DNA from 4 places in the Polymorphospora sp. A560 genome. Region 4 is predicted to be linked to each of the others. Evidence: riboswitches for the same ligand, from Rfam matches in the RefSeq annotation. Region 4 holds a riboswitch; each other region holds the start of a gene.

Region 1 (5,735 bases), 1.3 Mb from region 4:
CGCCGACCGGCCAACCGTGGTCATCTCGCCCGAGGTCACCGGATACCTCGTCGGGCCACTCGTCGCCACCGCCGTCGGGGCCGGCTTCCTACCCGCAGTCAAACAGGCCGAAGGCCGGCAGGTGGCCGAGCCGGTGACCTGGGCGCACACCCCACCGGACTACCGCGACCGGACGCTGCGTCTCGGCGTACGCGACCGGCACCTCGGCCCCGCCGACCGGGTGCTCGTCGTCGACGACTGGGTGGCCACCGGAGCCCAGGTACGCGCCATCCACGAGATCGTCGACCAGCGCGGCGCCACGCTCATCGGTACGGCCGCCATCGTGGCCGACTGCCCGGCCGAACTCGCCCGCGACCTCGACCTACGCACCCTCCTCCAGGCCCATCACCTCAATTCCTAGCCACCGTCCCGGTGCACCTTTACACCACCCTGGTGTATAACTACACCAGGGTAAGCCCACGTGCATCCTTGCGAATGTCCCTGACCTATTGCGCTCAGTACCGCCGTCACGACTGCCTCAGTCGATCCGGTGCTCCGTCCCCTCCCGGAGGACCCCTGTGCTCGAAACCTGCCAGTTCCACCCTTCTGGAGTACACAATGATCAGCTCGGGCCGCCACCCGAAGAAAGAGATCGCCGATGCGTTACGCCGCGCTGACGGGGCTGGTCTTCTGGTCAAGCAGATCCACCGAGGCCACCGATGGGGTGAGGTGATATGCACCTACTGCCAGGCGCGTCGAAGCGTCTGGACCACGCCGCGCGATCCGGGCACGCACGCGAAGCAGATCGACCGTTTCGCACTCGATCACCGGCATCCGCTTCCGCTGGGAGAAGACGCACCATCGTGAAACAGGAGGGAGGCAGGTAGTGGCAATCCACGTATTCACGGTCGTGCTCGACCGGGAACCCACGGACGACGAGTTCGACGCGCTCGTGGTCGCCGGGCTCGATGACGCGACCTTCGGCACTGAGCAGGGACTCCCCATCGCGGAATTCGACCGAGAGGCACCCACCCTGGCCGATGCCATAGCCACCGCCGTACGAGCCATCGACTCCGTCGGCCTGGTTGCGCTGCGAGTGCTGGATCAGGATCTCGTGACCCTCGCCGACATCGCCGACCGCATCGGGCAGAGTCGGGAGTCGGTCCGCCGGTACTCCACGGGGGAGCGCGGGCCGGGAGGCTTCCCTCCACCTGCCAATCCGGTACGGGAGGGGACGATCTTCTACCGGTGGAGCGAGGTAGCACCCTGGATGAGCCGGAACCTGGGACTCGACATACCAGAAAACGACCTGGCATTGGTCGTCGCGAACCTGGTGCTCCAAGCCCGACAGCACCGTGACCGAGTAGCCCACATGGCCGCCCTGTCCGACCTGCTTGCCGCCTAAGAAATCTCCGCCCTGGCCAGCGGCCTCTGATCACTGTGGAGGTTGCGTCCGGATGGGCTGGTAGGCCAGGGCCCGTTCGACAACCTCGGCCGCCGACAAGGGCGTGGGCGGCCAGAAGATCAGGTCGGCGACGCTGGGGCAGACGAGATCGCGGGCGAGCCGGTCGAGCCAGCGGTCCAGTTCCTCGTCGTCCGCATACTCCCCGTTCATGATCCGTTCCACCAGCACGATCACCTGATCCCGGGTCAGTCCCTCACCCATCCCGCTCCGCCCGTCGTCACCTGTCTCCAGTCTGACCTCAACCATCGCCGGCACGGGAGACGTCTTACCGTGCGAGGGGGTGAGCATTGACCGAGACGTTCCACCAGTTCGTGGTGCACCGCTCGGCGGCGCGCGTACCCATGATCGCTGATCTGGAAAGGCCGAAGCCCTGGCTGAGACTTGCGTCCTGGCCAGGGCTTTGTCTGGAGCGGGTGACGGGAATCGAACCCGCACTGTCAGCTTGGGAAGCTGATGTTCTGCCATTGAACTACACCCGCGAGCGGACCTCACTGTACCTGGTCGGCTGCGCTGACGCACGGACCCCTCCCGATCCGCGTGACCAGGGGGTGGGCGCACGTTGGGCGGGCGCCGGCCCCTGGCCACGCGGATCTTCGGGGGATGGGGTGGGCTCAGGCGGCCAACTGGGTCGCCACGGCCGGCGACGTCGCGGGGTCCAGCCAGAGTCGGACTTCGGGACGGCCGGCCGGGTCCGCCGTCAGCGGGGTGGCGCCGGACTGGCCGTGGCGGGCGACCATCGCGACCTCGATGCTGAACTCGAAGAGGCGCCAGTCGACGTCGTCGGTGGCGCGCAGGGTGTCGGCCAGCCGGGCGACCCGTGCCTGGTCGGTCACGGGACGGGCGCGGCCGGCGACGTAGGCTTCGTCGTCGCTGTCCTCCGGGGGGAACGAGTGCAGGGCGTACCGGCCGTCGCGCTCCAGGTCGCGGCGTTTGGGTGAGTCGACGACGAAGCAGAAGAGGCCCTCGTCGGTGATCACCGGGGCGACGGGGTGTACGCGCGGCCCGCCGTCGGCCCGGACGGTGGCCAGGTAGCCCAGGCCGGGGCCGTACTGGTGCATCAGCGAACGGATCGCTTCGGCGAGTCGGGGCTCGTCGGCGGCGAACTCGGTCCAGGTAGCCATACCGGAATTCTATCGAACATCTGTACGACACGGGTAACGAACCGCGGATCTGACCAGCACAATCTGCCCGAACCGGCGGGGCGGGCCGCCGACCCACCCAGACCGGCTCGCTATGGTGTGACGATGCTGCTCTCCGACCGCGACCTCGTCAGTGAGATCAAGGCGGGCGCCCTGGCGCTGGAGCCGTTCGATCCGGCGCTGGTCCAGCCGTCGAGTATCGACGTACGGCTCGACCGGCTCTTCCGGGTGTTCAACAACCACCTCTACACGCACATCGACCCGTCGGTGCAGCAGGATGACCTGACCTCGGCTGTCGAGGTACCGGACGGGGAGCCGTTCGTGCTGCATCCGGGCGAGTTCGTGCTCGCGTCGACGCTCGAGGTGATCTCCCTCGGCGACCAGCTCGCCGGACGGTTGGAGGGCAAGTCGAGCCTCGGCCGGCTCGGCCTGCTGACGCATTCGACGGCCGGCTTCATCGATCCGGGCTTCTCCGGGCACGTGACGCTGGAGCTGTCCAACGTGGCCAACCTGCCGATCACGCTCTGGCCGGGGATGAAGATCGGCCAACTCTGCATCTTCCGGCTGTCGTCGCCGGCCGAGCACCCGTACGGGTCGGCGGTCTACGGTTCGCGCTACCAGGGGCAGCGTGGACCGACGCCGAGCCGCTCGTGGCAGAACTGGCGGACCTGGCCGGTCCGCTGAGGCACGAAGACAGCAAAAGGGGCGCCTCCCGTCGAGGGAGCCGCCCCTTTTGGCCTCGCCGTCACATCCTGGGGCGGCCGAAGCTGTGGATCGTGCCGTTGTCGTAGCGCTTCATCAGGACCGGTACGCCGGCCTGGGAGGCGTGCACCAGCCAGCCGTTGCCGACGTACATGCCGACGTGGCTGAGGTCGGAGTTGTAGAAGACGAAGTCACCGGGGCGCAGCTCGGAGCGGCTGATCGAGGGCATCGTCCGGCGCTGGGCGGCGGCGTTGTGCGGCAGTCGTACGCCGACCTTGCCCCAGGCGGCGAGCATCAGACCGGAGCAGTCGTAGCCGTTCGGCCCGGAGGCGCCCCAGACGTAGGGCTTGCCGATCTGGGAGCAGGCGAACTTCGCGACCGTGCTGGCCGGCCCACCCGGGTACGTCGCCGGACAGGGCGCCGGACGCAGCGAGCCGAGGCCGCCGGAGGTGCCGTACGCCTTGAGCCGCAGCTCCTGGAGCTTCTTGATGTCCGCGTTGATCTGCTTGGTCTTGGCTGCCAGCTCGGCCTCGGTCGTGGTGAGCTGGGCGACGAGGGTGTCGAGCGGGCCCTTCTGCGCCGTGTACTGCGCCTTGAGGTCGACCACGCTCTGGATGTCGCGGGCCTGCCGGCGGGCGAACTGGTCGAGCAGTTCTAGCTGGTCGGCGAGGGTCTGCGGCGAGCCGTTGGTGAGAATCGAGTTCAACGCCGACGTGTTGCCGCCCTTGTAGGCGCGGGTCGCGAACTGACCGACGCGTTCCATGGCCAGGTCGACCTGGAGCTGAAGCGGGGCGATCTTCGCGGCGAGGGCGTCGGCCTGCTTCTTCTTCGTCGCCAGTTGCTCGCGGGTGGCGTTGTGTTGCTCGATCACCGGCTCGAGCTGGCTCCACGACTTGTCGATCTGGGCTTCGATCTCGGCGACGGTCGGCTCGGCCTGGGCGGGTACCGCTCCGAAGAGGACGATGGCGACACTGGCGACGGCGACGAAGACGGTTGTCCTGGTCAACCGGCGGAGACGTGGCAGGGCCGGCGGTCGGCCGGCGGTCGCCGGCCGGAAGAGTCGGCGCCACGGTGCATGATCAGCCACCGGGGTCGGTGCTCCTTCTCCTTACGGACCGCCTACCGGGTTAGCTGACGGGTTCGGGCGGGAGAGTTGCGCCCTACCGCAAGTCTGCGGATTCACCCCGGTTACTTCTGGGTCCCCGGCTCACGACCTTGTTGTGACTCGGCGGTGTCGAGTCGACGCCATCCCTGGTGGATGGCCGGATCCCGCTCGACGGTTCATCACATTAGGCAGCGTCGTTATCAATGCGCAACCACCGGACCTGTGAAATCCGTTGCGTGTCAAGCCTGTCGCAGTCAGTCAGGCATGAAAGTTTCCTACAGTACGCAGACATCGTCCGGAATCCATTGACGGGAGCGGCCACACGGACGAAGGTGACGACATAGATCAATCCGACTGGAGGTTCGATGCAGCGTCTCACCAAGCCGACGGGCAGGCGGATCCTGCTCAGCGTCGCGGTCGTCGGCGCCGCGACGCTCGTGCCGGTCAGCCCGGCACCCGCCGTGCCAGCCCCGACCGATACCAGACAGCAGCAGTACGCCGCCGCGTCCGCCGAGTACGGCGTACCGGAGAGCATCCTGCTCGGCGTGTCGTACCTGCAGTCGCGCTGGGACACCAACGCCGGCACGCCGAGCACGAGCGGCGGGTACGGCCCGATGCACCTCACCGACGCCGCGCACGTGGCGAGCCTGCCGGTACCCGGTCACCACGGCACCCACGAGGACCCGCGCGGCGACACCTCCCGCGAGGCGATCGAACTCGAACACCCCGCGCCGAACCCGCCGGACGAGGCGGCGCTGCGTACCCTCGGCACCGCCGCCGGACTGACCGGGGCCGGAGCCGAGGCGCTGCGTACCGACCCGGTGGTCAACATCCGCGGCGGCGCCGCGCTGCTCGCCGCGTACCAGCGGGAACTGGGTGCCCCGCAGGGTGCCGGCAGCGACCCGGCCGACTGGTACGGCGCGGTCGCGCGCTACTCCGGCGCCGACACCCGTGACGCGGCGGCCGCCTTCGCCGACGAGGTCTACTCGACGATCCGTACCGGCGCGACCCGGCGGACCGACGACGGCCACCAGGTCAGTCTGGCCCGGCACGCCGGCCTCACCCCGGCGACGTCCTGGCTGGACCGGCTCGGCCTGCGCAAGCTGGCCCGCCCGGACGGGCTGGAGTGCCCGGACGACATCTCCTGCGAGTGGCTGCCGGCGCCGTACGAACTGCGCGGCGACGGAACGGTCCCGACCAGCTACGGCAACCACGACAAGGGCAACCGCCCGGCCCAGCAGAAGATCGAGTACATCGTCATCCACGACGCCGAGGGCTACTTCGCCGGCACGACCCGGCTGGCCCAGGACAAGAACTGGGTGAGCTGGCACTACACGCTGCGCTC
Region 2 (5,735 bases), 2.6 Mb from region 4:
GACGATGTGGTCGGCGATCGCGATCGTCTCGGGTTTGTGTTCGACGACGAGGACGGTGTTGCCCTTGTCGCGCAGTTGCCGCAGCAGTTCGTTCATCCGCTGGATGTCGTGCGGGTGCAGGCCGATGGTGGGTTCGTCGAAGACGTAGGTGACGTCGGTGAGCGAGGAGCCGAGGTGGCGGATCATCTTGGTGCGCTGTGCCTCGCCGCCGGACAGGGTGCCCGAGGGCCGGTCGAGGCTGAGGTAGCCGAGTCCGATCTCGACGAAGGAGTCGAGGGTGTGCCGTAGCTTCGCCAGCAGTGGCGCGACCGACGGTTCGTCGAGGTCGCGGACCCAGGTGGCGAGGTCGCTGATCTGCATCGCGCAGGCGTCGGCGATGTTGATCCCCTTGATCTTGGAGGATCGGGCGCCTTCGTTGAGGCGGGTGCCGCCGCATTCGGGGCAGGTGGTGAAGACGACGGCGCGTTCGACGAAGGCGCGGATGTGCGGCTGCATGGCGTCGACGTCCTTGGCCAGGAACGACTTCTGGATCTGTGGGATCAGTCCGAGGTAGGTCAGGTTGACTCCCTCGACCTTGAGTTTGGTCGGCTCCTTGTGGAGCAGGTCGTGCAGTTCCTTCTTGGTGTACTTGCGGATCGGCTTGTCGGGGTCGAGGAAGCCGCAGCCGCGGTAGATGCGGCCGTACCAGCCGTCCATGCTGTAGCCGGGTACGGTCAGCGCGCCCTCGTTGAGGGATTTGGTGTCGTCGTAGAGGGCGGCGAGGTTGAAGTCGTTGACGGCTCCCCGGCCCTCGCAGCGGGGGCACATGCCGCCGGTGATGCTGAAGCTGCGTCGTTCCTTGGTGGTGGTGGTGCCGCCGCGTTCGACGGTGACGGCTCCGGCGCCGGAGATGGAGGCGACGTTGAAGGAGTAGGCCTGGGGTGAGCCGATGTGTGGCTTGGCGAGGCGGCTGAACAGGATGCGGAGCATGGCGTTGGCGTCGGTGGCGGTGCCGACGGTGGAGCGTGGGTCGCTGCCCATCCGTTCCTGGTCGACGATGATCGCGGTGGTCAGTCCGTCGAGTACGTCGACGTCGGGTCGGGCCATGGTCGGCATGAAGCCCTGGACGAAGGCGCTGTAGGTTTCGTTGATCATCCGCTGTGATTCGGCGGCGATGGTGCCGAAGACCAGGGAGCTCTTGCCGGAGCCGGAGACGCCGGTGAAGACGGTGAGTCGGCGCTTGGGGATGTCGACGCTGATGTCCTTGAGGTTGTTCTCGCGGGCGCCGTGTACGCGGATCAGGTCGTGGCTGTCGGCGATGTGTGGCGCGGGCGGCTGCGTCGTCGTGGCCTTGCTCATCGTGTCTCCATCTGTCGGGCGGGGCCGCGGTGCGGCGTCGCCTGGTGCGTGGCGGGCCGGTCTCCCCGCTCCCCCGCCCGGCGCCGGTGTTCGGTGTCGTGGCGGCGCCGGGCGGGGGTCGGCGGTCATCGGTCGTTTCGTGGGTTCAGCCGAGTTCCTGGATGCGGACCATGTTGCCGGCGGGGTCGCGGAAGGCGCAGTCGCGGATTCCGTACGGCTGCTGGGTCGGCTCCTGGACGACCTCGGCGTCGCTGGCCTGGAGGCGTTCGAAGGTGCTGTCGAGGTCGTGGGTGGCCAGGACGACGCTGGCGTAGGTGCCTTTGGCCATCATCTCGGTGATGGTGCGGCGTTCGTCGTCGGTGATGCCGGGGTCGGCGGCCGGCGGGTGCAGGACGATGGAGGTGCCGGGCTGGTTGGTGGGGCCGACGGTGATCCAGCGCATTCCGCTGTAGCCGACGTCGTTGCGGACCTCGAAGCCGAGGGCGTCGCGGTAGAAGGCGAGGGCGGCGTCGGGGTCGGTCTGCGGCAGGAAGGTGTGGTGAATGGTGATGTCCATGCCGGTCACGCTAGTTGTGGCCGTTGCCTGCTGCTTCTCGATTCCTGATCGGTCTGGTCACCTGTTTGGCGACGCATGACGGGATTCCCGCGGTGGCGTGTCCGGCCTGGCGGCGGTAGACGCTGGGCGGGACGCCGACGAGTTCGGTGAAGCGGGTGCTGAAGGTGCCCAGTGAGGCGCAGCCGACGGTGAAGCAGACCTCGGTGACGCTGAGGTCGCCGCGGCGGAGCAGGGCCATGGCGCGTTCGATGCGTCGGGTCATCAGGTAGGAGTAGGGCGACTCGCCGTAGGCGAGCCGGAACTGGCGGCTGAGGTGTCCGGCGGACATGTTCACGCCGCGGGCGAGGGCCTCGACGTCCAGCGGCCGGGCGTACTCCCGGTCGATCCGGTCCCGGACGCGGCGCAGGCGGGCGAGGTCGCGCAGGTGCTGCGTCGTGGCGGAGTTGCTGGTCACGTGCGTGATGGTGCCATGGCGGTGGTGGGGTTGCCCAGCGTGGTCGGGGTGGTTCGGCCGGCTTTCTCCCACTGGTGGCCGGGCGTCACAGGGGCACCTTTGGTGTCGTGGCGGGTGGCCTGGCTGCCCGTACCCGATGATTTGGCCGAGAGGGCATGGGGGTCGTCTTTTCGGTGGCGTCGTGGTCGGGTGATGTATCGACGGTGGGCCTCGGGGGCGCCGTTGTTTCGGTGGTGCACACACCGTCCGTTCCGTTTTGGCTTTGCTGGGCGCTTGCGGCCCGGCTTCGCCCGGGTGCGGCGAACGCGAGTGCGATAGATCGCAGCGCGATAACCGGGTCTTGGCACGGCGGAGGGCGGCCAGTACGGTCGGGAAATCCGTTCCGGTTGTTGGGTCATCATCCGATGGCGCCGGAGCGGATCCGCTTAGTCGTATTCGTACGAGCCGGGGACCCAAGCAATCGGGGTGAATCCGTGGGCCGATGCCTGCGGTAGGGCGACCTTTCCCGCCCGAATCCGTCAGCTAACCCGGTAGGCGGTTGTGGAAGGAGACGACTGTTCGTGCGGTACCGAGCGTGCCTGGTTGGCACATCCCCCATTTCCCTGTCGTGCGGCCGTTTGTCGCGTGGACCGACGATCCTGGCTGTTTGCTGACGCCGGATCACTGATCACGACACCAGATCGGTTCGGAATCGACTGAGCCGGCCGTTGCCGGCTGTCCTTTTCCTGTTTCGCGTCTCCCGTTGTGGCGGCGGTGCCGTCTGCGGCCCGCCGTCGGTTTTGCGGGTCCTGTCCCGGGTGGGTCGCGATTCGTCGGTCTGGTCGACGTCTGCCGTTTTCGATTGGGACGCCGACGACAGTCGGCGGGTAATGGAGCTTCAAGTGGAAAACTCTCGTTCGTACAATCCGTTCCGTCGGGTTATCCCCAACCGTTTCCGTTCGGTGGCCGTGGCGTCGGCCGCCGTGCTGGCGGTGGCCGCGACGACGGGCAGCCTTTCGTCCGGTACCCCGACCGGGGCGGAGTCAAACGCGGGGGTCGAGTCGGGTGTGGTGCAGTTGGCGCTGACGCCGGAGCGGGCCCAGGCGGCGCCGCCGCAGGAGGCCGCACCCAAGGAGGCCGCGCCGAAGGCGCCGGCGGAGAAGACGCTGTCGTACGACTTCCAGTACCAGCCGAACGCGTACTACTGCGGTCCGGCGTCGACCCGTATCGCGCTGAGCGCGCAGGGGCACACGCCGAGCCAGGACAACCTGGCGGGGCAGCTGGGTACGACGTTCGCCGGGACGAACTCGTCGCACGACATCGCGCGGGTGTTGAACAAGGTGGTCGGCGGGGACGCCTACCGGGTGCGGGAGATTCCCGGCCAGAAGGCGACGTCGGCGCAGATGGACCGGCTGCAGGCGGACGTGGTCGAGGCGGTCGGCAAGGGGCGGCCGGTGGTGGCGAACATCGTCGGCGGGGCGACGGACAACGACGGCTTCTGGCGCAGCTTCCCCGGTGGGCACTACGTGACGATCGTCGGTTACGGCGACGAGGGGCGGCAGGTGCGGGTCGCCGATCCCAGTGGTGTCGGTCCGGCGAGCTACTGGATGAGCACGATCACGATGGCGCACTGGATGGCGTCGCGCGGTTACTCGTACTGACCGGGTACACGTACGGAACAAGGGCCGGCCCTGGTGGGCCGGCCCTTGTTCGTGGGTCAGAGTCCGCCGGCGACGCGCAGGATGGTGCCGGTGGCGTACGACGCCTCGGGGCTGAGCAGCCAGGCGATGGCGTGGGCGATCTCGGGTGCGTCGCCGGCGCGGCCCAGTGGTGCGCGCCGGGCGATGCGGTTGGGGCGGTCGGGGTCGCCGGAGACGGTGTGGATGTCGGTCCAGACGGTGCCGGGTGCGACTCCGTTGACGCGGATGCCGCGTGGGCCGAGTTCTTTGGACAGGCCGATGGTGAGGGCGTCGACGCCGGCCTTGGCGGCGGCGTAGTGGATGTATTCGCCGGGTGAGCCGAGGGTGGCGGCGGCGGACGAGACGTTGACGATGGCGCCGCCGGCGTTCATGCGGCGGGCGGCCTGTTGGGCGCAGAGGATGGCGCTGACGAGGTTGACGTCGATGACGTGGCGCAGGTCTTGCGGGGTGAGGTCGACGAGTGGGCCGATGCGGCTGGTGACGCCGGCGTTGTTGACCAGGCCGGTGACCGTCCCCAGTTTCGCCTCGGTCTGGTCGAACAGGTCGGTGACCTGGTCGGGGTCGGTGACGTCGGCGCGTACGGCGATGCCGCGTCGGCCGGTGGTGTGGATGTCGGCGAGGACGGTTTCGGCGGCGGCGGTGTCGTCGCGGTAGCACAGTGCGATGTCGTGTCCGGCGGCGGCGAGCCGGCGTACGGTGGCGGCGCCGATTCCGCGGCTGCCGCCGGTTACCACGGTTACCGGTGTGTCGGGCACTGCCCACTCCCCCTCTTTCGGCTGGTCGTGGTGGTGACGCTACCGCGCTGCCGTCCGGTGTGGATGGCCGGCGTACGGTGGGCCGGTCGACGACGTGGAGGTGCGTGGTGGCCGGTCTGGGCAAGGGTGATCTGGTCGAGGACTTCGAACTGCCGGACGAGACGGGTACGCCGCGGCGGTTGAGTGTGCTGCTGGCGGACGGGCCGGTGGTGGTGTTCTTCTATCCGGCGGCGCTGACGCCGGGGTGTACTGCGGAGAGCTGTCATTTCCGGGACCTGGCTGACGAGTTTTCGCAGGTAGGGGCCAAGTTGGTGGGGGTCAGTCGGGATTCGGTGGAGCGGCAGCGGGAGTTCGCCGGCCGGTACGGGTTCGGTTATCCGCTGCTGTCCGACGTCGACGGGTCGGTGGCGCGGATGTTCGGGGTGCGGCGGGCGTTGCCGTTGGGTGCGCTGTCGACGCGGCGGATGACGTTCGTGGTCGGTACGGATCGGCGGGTGCTGGCGGCGATCCACAGCGAGGTGAGCATGACGGCGCACGCGGACCGGGCGTTGGCGGTGCTGCGGGAGGCGGCGGCGGGTTGACGCGGCCGGGGTGTCGTGCTCGACGTTGTCGGTGTGGCCTGGTAGGAAGGCTGCAATCAAACATGCGTACGAAAAGAGGGTTGTGATGGCGACGCGCACCGCTGGGTTGTCGACCGAGGAGCTGGAGGGCATCCGTGACTCGCTGGCGGCGGGTCGTAAGCCGAAGGTGGTGTTCACCGAGTCGGCGGGGCAGATCGCGGGGCAGGTCGGCCAGGTGGTGGCGCTGACGGATCCGGCGGTCTCCGAGGAGTGGGTGGTGGTCCGGTTCGGTCGTGACGAGCTGCCGTTCTCCCCCGCGGATCTGGGGATCGCGCCGCGGGTGCCGGCGGGCCGGCGGGCGGCGGAGCCGAAGGTGGAGGCCGTGGAGCCGGC
Region 3 (5,735 bases), 970 kb from region 4:
AGTCGGAGTCGGTGTTCGCGCTGGCCAACGGGCATGTCGGGCTGCGCGGCAACCTCGACGAGGGTGAGCCGCACGGACTGCCCGGCAGCTACCTCAACTCCTTCTACGAGCTGCGTCCGCTGCCGTACGCCGAGGCCGGGTTCGGTTTTCCCGAGTCGGGCCAGACGATCGTCAACATCACGAACGGCAAGCTGATCCGGCTGCTGGTCGACGACGAACCGTTCGACGTCCGCTACGGCGAACTGCTCGCCCACGAGCGGGTGCTCGACCTGCGCGCCGGCACCCTGGAACGCAACGTGCACTGGCGTTCACCGGCCGGCGACGAGGTCCGGATCCGCAGCACCCGGCTGGTGTCGTTCACCCAACGGGCGGTCGCGGCGATCTGCTACGAGATCGAACCGGTCGACGAACCGGTGCGGCTGATCGTGCAGTCCGAACTGGTCGCCAACGAGGAACTGCCGGCGCAGGCGAAGGACCCGCGGGTCGCCGCCGTACTGGAGTCGCCGTTGCAGGCCGAGGAGCGGCTGGTCTACGAGGACGGTGGCCTGCTGATCCACCGGACCAAGCGGAGCGGGCTGCGGCTGGCCGCCGCGATGGGGCACGAGGTCGACGGGCCGGAACGCACCAAGGTGACCACCGAGGCGTACGAGGACTGGGCCCGTACGACGGTCGCGGTGGCGCTCCGTCCGGGCCAGCGGCTGCGGATGGTCAAGTACCTGACGTACGGCTGGTCCAGCCGGCGGTCCCGGCCCGCGCTGCGGGACCAGGTCGGCGGTGCGCTGGCCGGGGCCCGCTACTCCGGTTGGGAGGGGCTGGTCCGCGAGCAGCGCGAATACCTCGACGACTTCTGGGACGCGTCCGACGTGCGGGTCGAGGGTGATCCCGAGGTGCAGCAGGCGGTGCGGTTCGGGCTGTTCCACGTGTTGCAGGCCGGCGCGCGGGCCGAGTCGCGGCCGATCGCCGCGAAGGGCCTGACCGGTCCGGGCTACGACGGCCACGTCTTCTGGGACACCGAGACGTTCGTGCTGCCGGTGCTGACGTACACCCAGCCGGCCGCGGTGGCGCACGCCCTGCGCTGGCGGCACGCCACCCTGGACCTGGCCCGGGACCGGGCCCGGACCCTCGACCTGCACGGGGCGGCGTTCCCGTGGCGGACGATCCGGGGCCACGAGTGTTCGGCGTACTGGCCGGCGGGCACCGCCGGCTTCCACATCGGCGCCGACATCGCCGACGCCGTCCGCCGCTACGTGCAGGCGACCGGGGACACCGAGTTCGAGCGCGAGATCGGCCTGGAGCTGCTGGTGGAGACGGCGCGGTTGTGGCGGTCGCTGGGCCACCACGACCGGCACGGCCGGTTCCACATCGACGGGGTCACCGGGCCGGACGAGTACACGGCGGTGAAGGACGACAACGTCTACACGAACCTGATGGCGCAGCGGAACCTGCTGGCCGCCGCGGAGGCGGTGCAGCGGCACAGCGAGGAGGCGTGGCGGCTCGGCGTCGACGACGAGGAGACCGCCGCGTGGCGGGACGCGGCCGGGTCGATGTACGTGCCGTACGACGAGGAGCTGGGCGTGCACCCGCAGGTGGAGGGCTTCACCCGCTACCAGGAGTGGGACTTCGCCGCGACCCCGCCGGACAAGTACCCGCTGCTGCTCAACCACCCGTACTTCGACCTCTACCGCAAGCAGGTGGTCAAGCAGGCCGACCTGGTGATGGCGATGCACCTGCGCGGCGACGCGTTCACCGCCGAGGAGAAGGCGCGCAACTTCGTCTACTACGAGCGTCGTACGGTTCGCGACTCGTCGCTGTCGGCGTGCACCCAGTCGGTGCTGGCCGCCGAGACGGGCCATCTCGAACTCGCCCACGACTATCTGGGCGAGGCCGCCCTGATGGATCTGCACGACATCCACCAGAACACCCGCGACGGGGTGCATGTGGCGTCGCTGGCGGGGGCGTGGATCGCGCTGGTGGCCGGGCTCGGCGGGATGCGTGACCACGACGGCCGGTTGTCGTTCGCGCCCCGGCTGCCGAGCCGGATCGGCCGGCTGGAGTTCTCGTTGATGTGGCACGGCCGGCGGCTGCGGGTCGACGTGCGGCCGCACGAGGTGACGTACGCGCTGCGGGACGGCGACGACGACACCCGGCTGGAGTTGCGGCACCACGGTGAGGAGGTCACGGTGACCTGTGACGATCCGGTGACCCTGCCGATCCCGGCGGCTCCGCCGGCGGGGCCGCCGCCCCGCCAGCCGCCGGGGCGTGCCCCGGCCCGCCGGTCGGCGCTGGGCGAGCTGTGACGGATACGCCGGAGCCGGGTCGCGCAGGCGACCCGGCTCCGGCGTGAGTGTCCCTACAGCAGGGACAGGTGCACGTGGTTCGTGTGGTCGGTGTTCGGGTCGCCGTAGGCGCCGCTGTACGACTTCCAGCCGATCGCCGGTAGCCAGACCTGTTTGAACCAGATGACGTAGAGGATGCCGAGCCGGTCGGCGTTGCGGACCAGGAACGCGGCCAGGTTGTTGCCGTACAACCTGTTCTCACCCTGCGCGACGCCGCCGAAGCCCTTCTTCTGGGAAGAGAAGTCGCAGGCGCGTCCCTTGGGGTGCTCGTACGGCCCACCGGGGCGGTAGCAGGAGACGTACCAGTTGAACCCGGCCTTCTGGGTCTCCTTGAGCGCGTGCAGGGTACGCGCGGTGATGCATCCCGAGGTCGTCGGGTCGTTCTGGTTGCACGACTGTGCCGGCCACGATCCATCGCGGTTGCGCGGGGCCTGCGCGGCGATCGGCGAGGTCGCGTTGACGAACCCGCCGGTCGAGGCGCCGCCGGCCAGCCGGAGCGCCTTCTCGGTCTCGGCCTTTTTCTTCGCCATGACCTCGAGTTGCTGCTGCTCCTCGGTGACGGCCTGGTCGATCGCGGCCTTGGCCCGGTTGGCCTGGTCGAGCGCGGCGTTGAGTTCGCGCATCTTCCGGTTGTCGTGCTGGGCGAGGGCGTCGAGGCTCTCGGCGCGGTCGAGGAAGTCCTCGGGCGACGCGCTGTTGAGCAGCATCATCATCGGCCCGATGCGGCCCATCCGGTAGGCGTTGGCCGCCACCTGGCCGATCTCGGGCTGGAGCATCTCGATCTGCTTTTCGACCTTCTGCAGTTCGAGGGTGAGCTGCAGCTGGCGCTTGCGTGAGTTGTCGACCGCCGTCTTCGCCTCGACGTAGCCACGGCTGGTGGCTTCCATCACGTCGCGCAGCAACGGGTTCTCACCCTCGTCGCCGGGCGTCGTCGGTGCGGAAGTTGGCTCGGCGTGTGCCGTGCCGGGGGCGACCGCCAAGCCGATGAGCACGGCTACGGCGGTCACGAGCGTGACGGGCAGCGACTGCCGCCGACGCTGGAATGACGTCATCTACCGTTCCTCCCATCTGCCGCCGACCGGGTTAGCTGACGGGTTCGGGACGGAAGGATCCCTACCGCTGGCGCGGATTCACCCCGGGACACCTGGTTCCCCGGCTCGCCTCGCGGCGATTGGGCGGCGGTCACCACCGGCGCCGATGGGCGCCGCCGGGCGGAGACCGCGGGCCAGCCTACCGGATGGTTCGGGTCCGTCGCTCCGGAACCACCGAGCCACTACCAGGGCGGATGCGTTACAGGACAACGACTTTCGGTGATGTCTGTTGGTCGGTCGAGCCGGCCGCCGGCGGCTGCCGGGCGGTGACTTGCCAGCTTGCTGACAGGTTCCACATGGCCGGCGCCCAGCGGCACGACTCATGGTGAATCCCGGTAAACCGTCCAACCGTTACCAATCGGAGGAAAGTGATCATGCAGATCGTCCCCAGGAAGGCGGCACTCGTCGGCCTCGGTGCGGCCGGGGTGCTCGCTCTGGCGGTGGCCGTACCGACCGTGGCCCTCGCCGAGGATCCGACACCCGCGCCGTCGACGTCGTCCTCCAGCGCGCCGTCCCGGACGGAGCAGCACGAGGAACGGCGGGCCGAGCACAACCGGCAGCTCGCCGAGGGGCTGGCCGCCGAACTCGGCGTCGACGTGGAGAAGGTCAGCGCCGCGCTGGAGAAGGTGCAGGGTGACCTGCGCACCGGGGCCGAGCAGGAGCGGCAGGCGAAGCTCAAGGAGCGGCTCGACGCGGCGGTCGAGGAAGGCAAGCTGACCCGGGAGCAGGCCGACGCGATCATCGCGGGCGCCGAGGCCGGCGTGTTCGGGGGCAAGGGCGGCGGGTTCGGGCCGGGGCCGGGACGCGGCGGACGCTGACCGGAGCCCGGCACCCACCGGATCGCGGGCCGGCGGCGGACCTGTCCGCCGCCGGCCCGCGCGGTCTCAGCAGTAGAGGTTGTTGCCGGGCGTGGTGCCGAGGATCTGGACGAACCGCTGGTAGGCGTTCACCCGACTCTGCACCGTGGCCGGGTTGCGGCCGTTGCACTCCAGCGCGCCGTTGATGCTGCGGATCGTCTCACCGAAACCGATCCCGTTGACCATCGCGTGGTGCGGGGTCATCGTGCCCGGACCCGACTGGGTGTTCCAGTACCACAGCGCCGTCTTCCAGGCCACGGCCGCGTCGTTCTGCACCAGCCACGGGTTGGTGAGCAGCGGCAGGCCAAGCGCGTCGCCGGCCGCCTTGTAGTTGAAGTTCCAGCTCAACTGCACGGGGCCGCGGCCGTAGTAGGCGGCCTGGCCGGCCGGGCAGCCGTACGGCTGGCTGGTGTCGCAGTAGTGCGGGTAGTTGGCCTGGTTCTGCTCGACGATGTGGACCAGCCCGCCGGTCTCATGGTTGACGTTGGCCAGGAAGGCCGCCGCCTCGCGCCGCCGGGTGGTCTCGTCACCGGTCTTGGCGAAGCCCGGGTACGCGCTCAGCGCGGCGGTCAGCCCGCTGTAGGTGTAGAAGCCGTTCCGGCTCGGGAACATCTGGTTGAACTGCGCCTGGCTGACCACGAAGCCGGTGTTGCCGCCCGGCGGGGTGGTGGGCGGCTGCCCGCCGCAGGAGTAGGGCTCCCAGTACCAGGTGCTGATGATCGGGTCGTACCCGGGATTCTCGTGCTTGGCCCGGTAGTACTGGCCGTTGGTGTAGCGGACGATCGAGCCGGCCGGGTACCACTGGCCGGCGACCCAGGCGGGGTGGTTGCAGTTGGTGCCCGGCGGCGGCTGGGTGCCGCCTCCGCAGGTGCCCTGGTCGGCCCAGACGCCGGAGCCACCGGTGCTGGGCGCCTCGCCCTGCGTCCACCACTTGGCCTGCCAGTTACGGCCGTTGTGGGAGGCGGTCATGCCTCCGGTGTAGACCGCCGAGGAGTTCCAGGCGGTCGCGCAGGTCGCGGCGGACGCGGACGACATCGGTACGACGACGGCCAGGGCGACCGCGACCGCGAGTGCGGCCAGCGACGCGATCGTGCGTTTTCTGGACACGTAATCACTCTCCTCGTTACAGCAGACTTAGACAGCCATCTTTTAATAAACTTTACTAACCTATTCCGTCGGCCAACGCAAGGGGATCGAGCCCCGGGCATACGCGGGGCGCACGACGGCACCGGCCGAGGTCATCCGGCGAGGAGACGCCACCGGGCCGCACCGCACGGCCGGTTGCGGGGCGAACCGGATGGACCGACCGAGCTGCCCAACGGCCGAGATGATCTAGATAAATACTCTTCGCCGCACGGTGCCCAATACGGTCGAACGACCCCGAGCACGAGGAGCCACCCATGTCACCGCTGGCCGACGGAGCCAGCACAGCACTCACGCCGACCCGGGTA
Region 4 (5,735 bases):
TGTTGTCGTTGACCGGGGTCGCGAAGGTGGATCGCCATGCATGCGGAAGTGCCCGGCTCCGAATCGCCCTGAACGGCGACGCTGACAGCAAACGTCAATCGCGCTCTCAGCAAATCTTCAGGCGTTCGTGACACTTTCCAATGACGAGACGGAATCGCCGACACGTCTCATCTGTTGTGTAGGTGTCAGGACGACAGGGCACAGCAGAGGTTACGGGGGAGGGCTGATGAACGTGGAGACCAGAGGCAAGAGGGCAATCGGGGCAGACGAGGGGACCGTGGGCAACGTGGAGAAGAAGATGGTCATGCGGACCGACGAGGTTGCCGAAGAACGCGACCTGGTCGGCGTCTACCTGCACGAGATCTCCCGGACGCCGCTGCTCGACGCGGCCACCGAGGTCAACCTCTCCAAGTCGATCGAGGCCGGCCTCTACGCGGAGCACCTGCTCGAGACCGACCGGGTGCCGGACGGGGTCGACCGCGAGGAACTGGAGCGGCTCGTCGCCGACGGCGAGCGCGCCAAGGACCTGTTCATCCGGGCCAACCTCCGGCTGGTCGTGTCGATCGCCCGGCGCTACGTGCGGTCCGGCATGCCGATGCTCGACCTCATCCAGGAAGGCAACACCGGCCTGGTCCGCGCCGTCGAGAAGTTCGACTACGAGCGCGGCTTCAAGTTCTCCACCTACGCGACGTGGTGGATCCGCCAGGCGATCAGCCGGGCCATCGCCCAGCAGGAGCGCACCGTCCGCCTGCCGGTGCACCTGGTCGAGGACGTCAACCGGATGCGTAACGTCGCCCGGCAGCTCACCCGTGAGCTGGGATCCGACCCGGAGCCGGAGCAGATCGCGGCGGCGCTCGGCGTTCCGGTCGAGCGGGTCCACGAACTCGTCCGCTGGTCGCAGGACACCGTCTCGCTGGACACCCCGGTCGGTGACGACGGCGACACCAACCTCGGCGACCTGGTCGCCGACAGCGACGCCCCGTCGCCCGAGGAGGTCGTGCTGACCGCCCTGGAGCGCCAGCGCATCGAGGGCCTGCTCAACCACCTCGACGACCGGTCGGCCGGCATCATGCGGGCCAGGTACGGCCTGGAGGACGGCCGCGAGCACTCGCTCACCGAGGTGGCGTCGCGGTTCTCGCTCTCCCGGGAGCGGATCCGCCAGCTGGAGATCCAGGCGCTCGGCCGCCTGCGCGAGCTGGCCCGGGCCGAGGGCCTGCAAGCGGCGTAACAGATCCGGCCACCCCGTACGGTCAAGCGGCCGGCACTCCCCGCGGGGAGTGCCGGCCGCTTCGTGCGTTCAGCCCACCGCCGCCGGGGCGGGGTCGGGCAGCCAGCCCAGCCCGACCCGGGCCAGGTACGCCCACCAGCCGGTGTGGCGTCCGTAGCGGCCCCGGATCTCGGCGGCCGACGGCGGCGGATCACCGTAGACCGCCCGGGCGACCAGCTCGAACTGGGCCATCTCCAGCGGTGCGTCGTCGGGCCGGCCGAGCACCCGCAGCAGCAGCGAATGAGCGGTGAACGGGCCGACGCCCGCGACGCCGAGCAGGGCCGCGCGGACCTCGTCGTAGGGGGCGGTGTGCAGCCACTCCTCGTCGAGGGCGGCGATCCCCTCGACGACGCCCCGCAGGCGCTCGGTGCGCTGCCGGTGGCCGGTGTAGCCGGTCAGCTCGTCGTCGGTCAGCCGGGCGATGGTCGCCAGCGAAGGGAACGCGGTGTAGGCGGTGCCGTCGAGCCGGACGGTCGTGCCCAGGTCGGCCATCAGGCGCCGTTTGCGGGCCGCGGCGAACCACTGCGTGCTGCGCTGGGTGAGCGTGAAGTAGACCGCGCCCTCGGCGAGTGACGCGAACCGGACCTGGTGCAGGCCGCGAAGCACCGGCAGCAGCGGGGCCATGGCCGGGTCGGTGTCGGCGGCGGCCAGCAGCGGCGCCGGATCGTCCGCCAGGCTGAACCAGCGGGCGACCAGCCGCTCGACGGCGCACAGGTCGGCCGGCGCCAGCGGGATGTCGGCGAAGACGGTCAGGGTGACACCGGGCGGGCCGGCGGCCGCGGCGACCTCGACCACGACCGCCCGGTCGGGACGGCCGGCGGGAGCGGGGAGCAGCAACGCCTTGCGGACCGCGTCGTCGGTGCGGCGATGGTCGCCGGCGCCCGGGCCGAAGCCGTCGAGGGCACGCAGGCTCAGGTCGAACGAGAACGGGGGCAGAGCAGGCAGAACGGTCCGATGGACCGCAGGGAGGTCTGTCATGCCGGCCAGCATGGGGCGGTCCTACGACAATCGCCGTTCAAGATCGCCGTTTCGGCGCCGAATGTGCACTCGACTGCGTTATCGGCGCCGAAACGGCGATCTTGCGGTGTTCGCGATCCGGCCACCGGACCGCCCGACGGTCCCCGCGTGCGACTGGCACGGCGGGGCCGCCGGGCGGCAGGAGTGGTCTAGCGCACCCGGCCGTAGCCGTACGGGGGCATCATGTCGACGCTGGAAATCTTGACGCTCTCGCCGAAGGTCGGTGCGTGGATCACCTTGCCGCTGCCGACGAAGATGCCCACGTGGCCGAGGTTGCTGTAGAAGACCAGGTCACCTGGCTGGAGCGCGCTCCGGCTGATCTTCGCCACCCGGTCCCACTGCATGGCCGCGTTGTGGGGCAGCGACTTGCCGGCCGCCCGCCACGCCGCCAGCGTCAGACCCGAGCAGTCGTAGCCGTTCGGGCCGGAGGCCGCCCACACGTACGGCTTGCCGATCGCGCCGTACGCGAACCGGACCGCGACACCGGCCTGCCCGGAGACCGCCGGGATGCTGCCGGTGTAGGAGCTGCCCGGGTTGGTGGCCGCGCCGTACGCCCGCTCCCGCATCTCGTACAGCTTCTTGAGGTCGGCCTCGATCTTCTTCTTGCCGGCCTGGAGTTCCTTGGCCTGGGCGGTCTCGCGGGCCAGGGTGGCGTCGAGCCGTGCCTGCTCGTCCAGGTATTCGCGCTGGGTCGCGGTGAACCCGCTCACCTGCGACTGGCGTTCGCGGGCGAGCTGTTCCAGGGTGCCCAGGCGGTCGACGAGCGACCCGTTCTCGCTCGCGGTGAGGATCGCCTGGATGGTGTCCAGGCCGCCCGACTTGTAGGCCCGGGCGGCGATCGTGCCGACCTCGACCTCGGTCTGGGCCAACTGCTCCTGCAGCGGTCCGAGCTTGGCCTCCACCGCGGTCTTGGCCGCCTTGGTTGCCTTGATCTCCTCGTTGAGTTTGTTGTAGGACTCGACGACCTTCTCCAGCTCGGTCGACGACTTGTTGATCCGCTGCGTCAGCTCGCTGACCGACGGTTCGGCGGCGGCACCCGTGGCGGGTACGACGAGGCCGATGGTGATGCCGGTCAGGACGACGGCGCGCAGCAGCATCCGGGCGGGCGACAATACAGGCAGAGCCTTTCTTCCCCGGGTCACGCCCGATCGACGTGATCCAGCCGCCTACCGGGTTAGCTGACGGATTCGGGCGGGAAGATCGCCCTACCACGAAACGTGGATTCACCCCTTGGTGCCGGTGGGTTCCCGGTTCACCGGTCCGGTCGACTGCGCAGCGTGATCGGATGTCGACAATGGATGACCGGTGATTCGGCGGCGCCGGGCCGGCGCCTCCCGAGGGGGTTGGCTGACGACCGGACCAGCGGCTCCAACCTAGTCGTGGTCCGGATCAACCGAAAGAGGGCGGCTGCGTGATGTGGAGCGAAGTTGCCTGGTCGGGGCGCGATGTGCTTACTGTCCGTTGTTGTCGCTGCGCGCTGCGTCGATTGCCGGCTCGATCGGGATCGCGGATGGACCGCGCGGCGGACGCTGCGATCAAAAGTCGATCTTGCCAAGATTGATTGTTGTTTGAGGCTATTTGTCGCTCTTGGCGGTATCAATCGGATCAAATGTGTGCAATGTGGTGGCTATGGGTGTCCAGGGGGCCACCTGCCGCCTGTAAAAGTGCCAGGTTGCACATTGCCCCCCTTCTCTTTTGGCGCGCGGGTCCACACAATGGTGTTAGGCCGTAAAGGTTTCGCGGAACCGGCGCCGCAACGAGAAGGCGATCGGCACCTGACTGCCATCAGATGCCGATCTTTCGAACCGCATGTGGATCTTTCGGGACACGTGCCGACCCCAGAACACTGGCGATTTTGATCTACGTCGATTTTGATCTACGTCGCTCTCGATCTGCGTCGCCGACCCGCGTCACGAGCCCTTGGAGGCATCTCGTGAATGCTACCCGCCAACCCACCCGCCCAACAGAGGCCATGTCCGGAAAGCCCGAATGGGTAACCCGCCGGACACCTGCCACGATCTACCGCCAGCCCGGTCTCTACATCACGACGGAGTGGTTCGTGATCGGCAAACGGCGCTACCCGATCTGGGAGTTGACCAACCTGCGGACCGGGCGTGGCCGACGGGATCCACTCATCGTCCGGTCGATGCTGGTCACCGCGGCGGTGGTCGCCGGAATCGGAGTCACCCTCGGCTTCGTCCGCGAACTCCACACCATCAGCCCCGCCACCTACCTGGCCCTCGGCGCCGCCGCCATGGTGCCCATGCTGACCGCCGCCGTCGGATACCGGCTGCGGCCCAGGCCGTACGAGCTGTGGGCCGACATCCGCGGCCGGGCGGTCATGGTCTTCAGCACCGACCAGGAACGGGTGTACGGACAGGTCTCCCGGGCGTTGCTCCGGGCCAAGGAAGCCGCCCGGTACGGCGGCATCGCCGACCCGCTGGCCGCCGCCGGCCAGTGGCCGACCGTACGCTGACCGCACCACGACGCGGACGGATCCCTGCCGGATCCGTCCGCGTCCGCGTGTCCGGCCCACCCCGGGCTCAGCCGAGGTCGTCGGCGATCCGCGCGATGCGCGCGAGCGACGCCGCCGGCTCCAGCGACATGCCCTGGAGGGTCCGGAAGGCAGCCACGTAGGGCTCCACCGTGTCCGACGTGTCGGTCAGGTCCTGCGACAGTGGACTGCCGACGAAGACCACGTCGGTGTCACCCGTACCCGGGAACCGGACGACGATGAACGGGGCGCGTACCGCGTAGTCCGGCACCTGGAACGGCAGCACCTGGATCGTGATGTTGGACCTGCGGCCGGCCTCGACGAGATGCCGCAACTGCTCGCGCAGGCAGGGCGCCCCGCCGGTCTGCCGGTGCAGCACCGACTCGTCGAGTACGACCTCGATGGACGGCGGGTCGGCCCGGTCCAGCACCTCGTGCCGGCGGCGTGCCCGTACGTCGTCGACGATGTCGAGATCGAACGGCTCCACCGCGAAGCGCAACGAGGCGACGGTGCTGGCCCGCGCGTACGCGTCGGTCTGCAACAGCCCCGGAATCCCGACCGACTGGAAGACCAGCAGGCTCGACGCCTCGACCTCGAGCCCGATGTACGACAGGTACGGCGCCGGCAGCCCGTCGCGGTATCGCGACCACCAGGCCCGGCGACGGGAGACCCGGGCCAGGGCGACCAGCTCCGCGACCTGCTCGGAGTCGGTCAGCCGGTAGTGGCTGATCAGCGCCTTCACGTCGTTGGTGGAGACGGAGACGGCGCCGGCCTCGATCCGGATCACCTTGGACAGCGACCAGTCCATGGCGTCGGCGACCTGTTCCTGGGTGAGGCCGGCACCCTCCCGGGCCGCCCGCAGTGCCGAGCGCAGTCGCCGGCGTCCGATCGTCGCTCCGTGTAGCGCGGTCATCGGTGGCCTCCTCACCGAACCGGAGCCGGGGATCGTCAGCCGAT

The links. Region 4 has a riboswitch for cyclic di-AMP ahead of QCD66_RS06505 (NlpC/P60 family protein). Riboswitches for the same ligand answer to the same signal wherever they lie in the genome.
Region 1: another riboswitch for cyclic di-AMP. It lies ahead of QCD66_RS00355 (NlpC/P60 family protein); the one in region 4 lies ahead of QCD66_RS06505 (NlpC/P60 family protein).
Region 2: another riboswitch for cyclic di-AMP. It lies ahead of QCD66_RS18125 (C39 family peptidase); the one in region 4 lies ahead of QCD66_RS06505 (NlpC/P60 family protein).
Region 3: another riboswitch for cyclic di-AMP. It lies ahead of QCD66_RS02075 (coiled-coil domain-containing protein); the one in region 4 lies ahead of QCD66_RS06505 (NlpC/P60 family protein).

The regions. Positions count from the first base shown of each region.
Region 1 covers NZ_CP122282.1:80,528-86,262, reverse strand. Annotated here, with positions in the region: gene QCD66_RS00390 (phosphoribosyltransferase family protein) at 1-400, shown strand, start outside; gene QCD66_RS00385 (hypothetical protein) at 598-846, shown strand; gene QCD66_RS00380 (hypothetical protein) at 890-1,384, shown strand; gene QCD66_RS00375 (e9imm peptide) at 1,415-1,690, opposite strand; tRNA gene QCD66_RS00370 (tRNA-Gly) at 1,850-1,923, opposite strand; gene QCD66_RS00365 (pyridoxamine 5'-phosphate oxidase family protein) at 2,056-2,565, opposite strand; gene dcd (dCTP deaminase) at 2,689-3,267, shown strand; gene QCD66_RS00355 (NlpC/P60 family protein) at 3,329-4,372, opposite strand; cyclic di-AMP (ydaO/yuaA leader) riboswitch at 4,388-4,526, opposite strand; gene QCD66_RS00350 (N-acetylmuramoyl-L-alanine amidase) at 4,756-5,735, shown strand, end outside.
Region 2 covers NZ_CP122282.1:4,058,839-4,064,573, reverse strand. Annotated here, with positions in the region: gene QCD66_RS18140 (ATP-binding cassette domain-containing protein) at 1-1,338, opposite strand, end outside; gene QCD66_RS18135 (VOC family protein) at 1,484-1,894, opposite strand; gene QCD66_RS18130 (helix-turn-helix transcriptional regulator) at 1,905-2,348, opposite strand; cyclic di-AMP (ydaO/yuaA leader) riboswitch at 2,761-2,900, shown strand; gene QCD66_RS18125 (C39 family peptidase) at 3,290-3,988, shown strand; gene QCD66_RS18120 (SDR family NAD(P)-dependent oxidoreductase) at 4,045-4,782, opposite strand; gene QCD66_RS18115 (peroxiredoxin) at 4,890-5,363, shown strand; gene QCD66_RS18110 (hypothetical protein) at 5,449-5,735, shown strand, end outside.
Region 3 covers NZ_CP122282.1:441,775-447,509, reverse strand. Annotated here, with positions in the region: gene QCD66_RS02080 (glycoside hydrolase family 65 protein) at 1-2,297, shown strand, start outside; gene QCD66_RS02075 (coiled-coil domain-containing protein) at 2,351-3,388, opposite strand; cyclic di-AMP (ydaO/yuaA leader) riboswitch at 3,393-3,524, opposite strand; gene QCD66_RS02070 (hypothetical protein) at 3,802-4,245, shown strand; gene QCD66_RS02065 (glycoside hydrolase family 19 protein) at 4,312-5,391, opposite strand; gene QCD66_RS02060 (TerD family protein) at 5,685-5,735, shown strand, end outside.
Region 4 covers NZ_CP122282.1:1,411,952-1,417,686, forward strand. Annotated here, with positions in the region: gene QCD66_RS06495 (sigma-70 family RNA polymerase sigma factor) at 227-1,228, shown strand; gene QCD66_RS06500 (DNA-3-methyladenine glycosylase family protein) at 1,298-2,245, opposite strand; gene QCD66_RS06505 (NlpC/P60 family protein) at 2,434-3,396, opposite strand; cyclic di-AMP (ydaO/yuaA leader) riboswitch at 3,433-3,572, opposite strand; gene QCD66_RS06510 (DUF6232 family protein) at 4,257-4,760, shown strand; gene QCD66_RS06515 (helix-turn-helix transcriptional regulator) at 4,828-5,691, opposite strand; gene QCD66_RS06520 (helix-turn-helix domain-containing protein) at 5,727-5,735, opposite strand, start outside.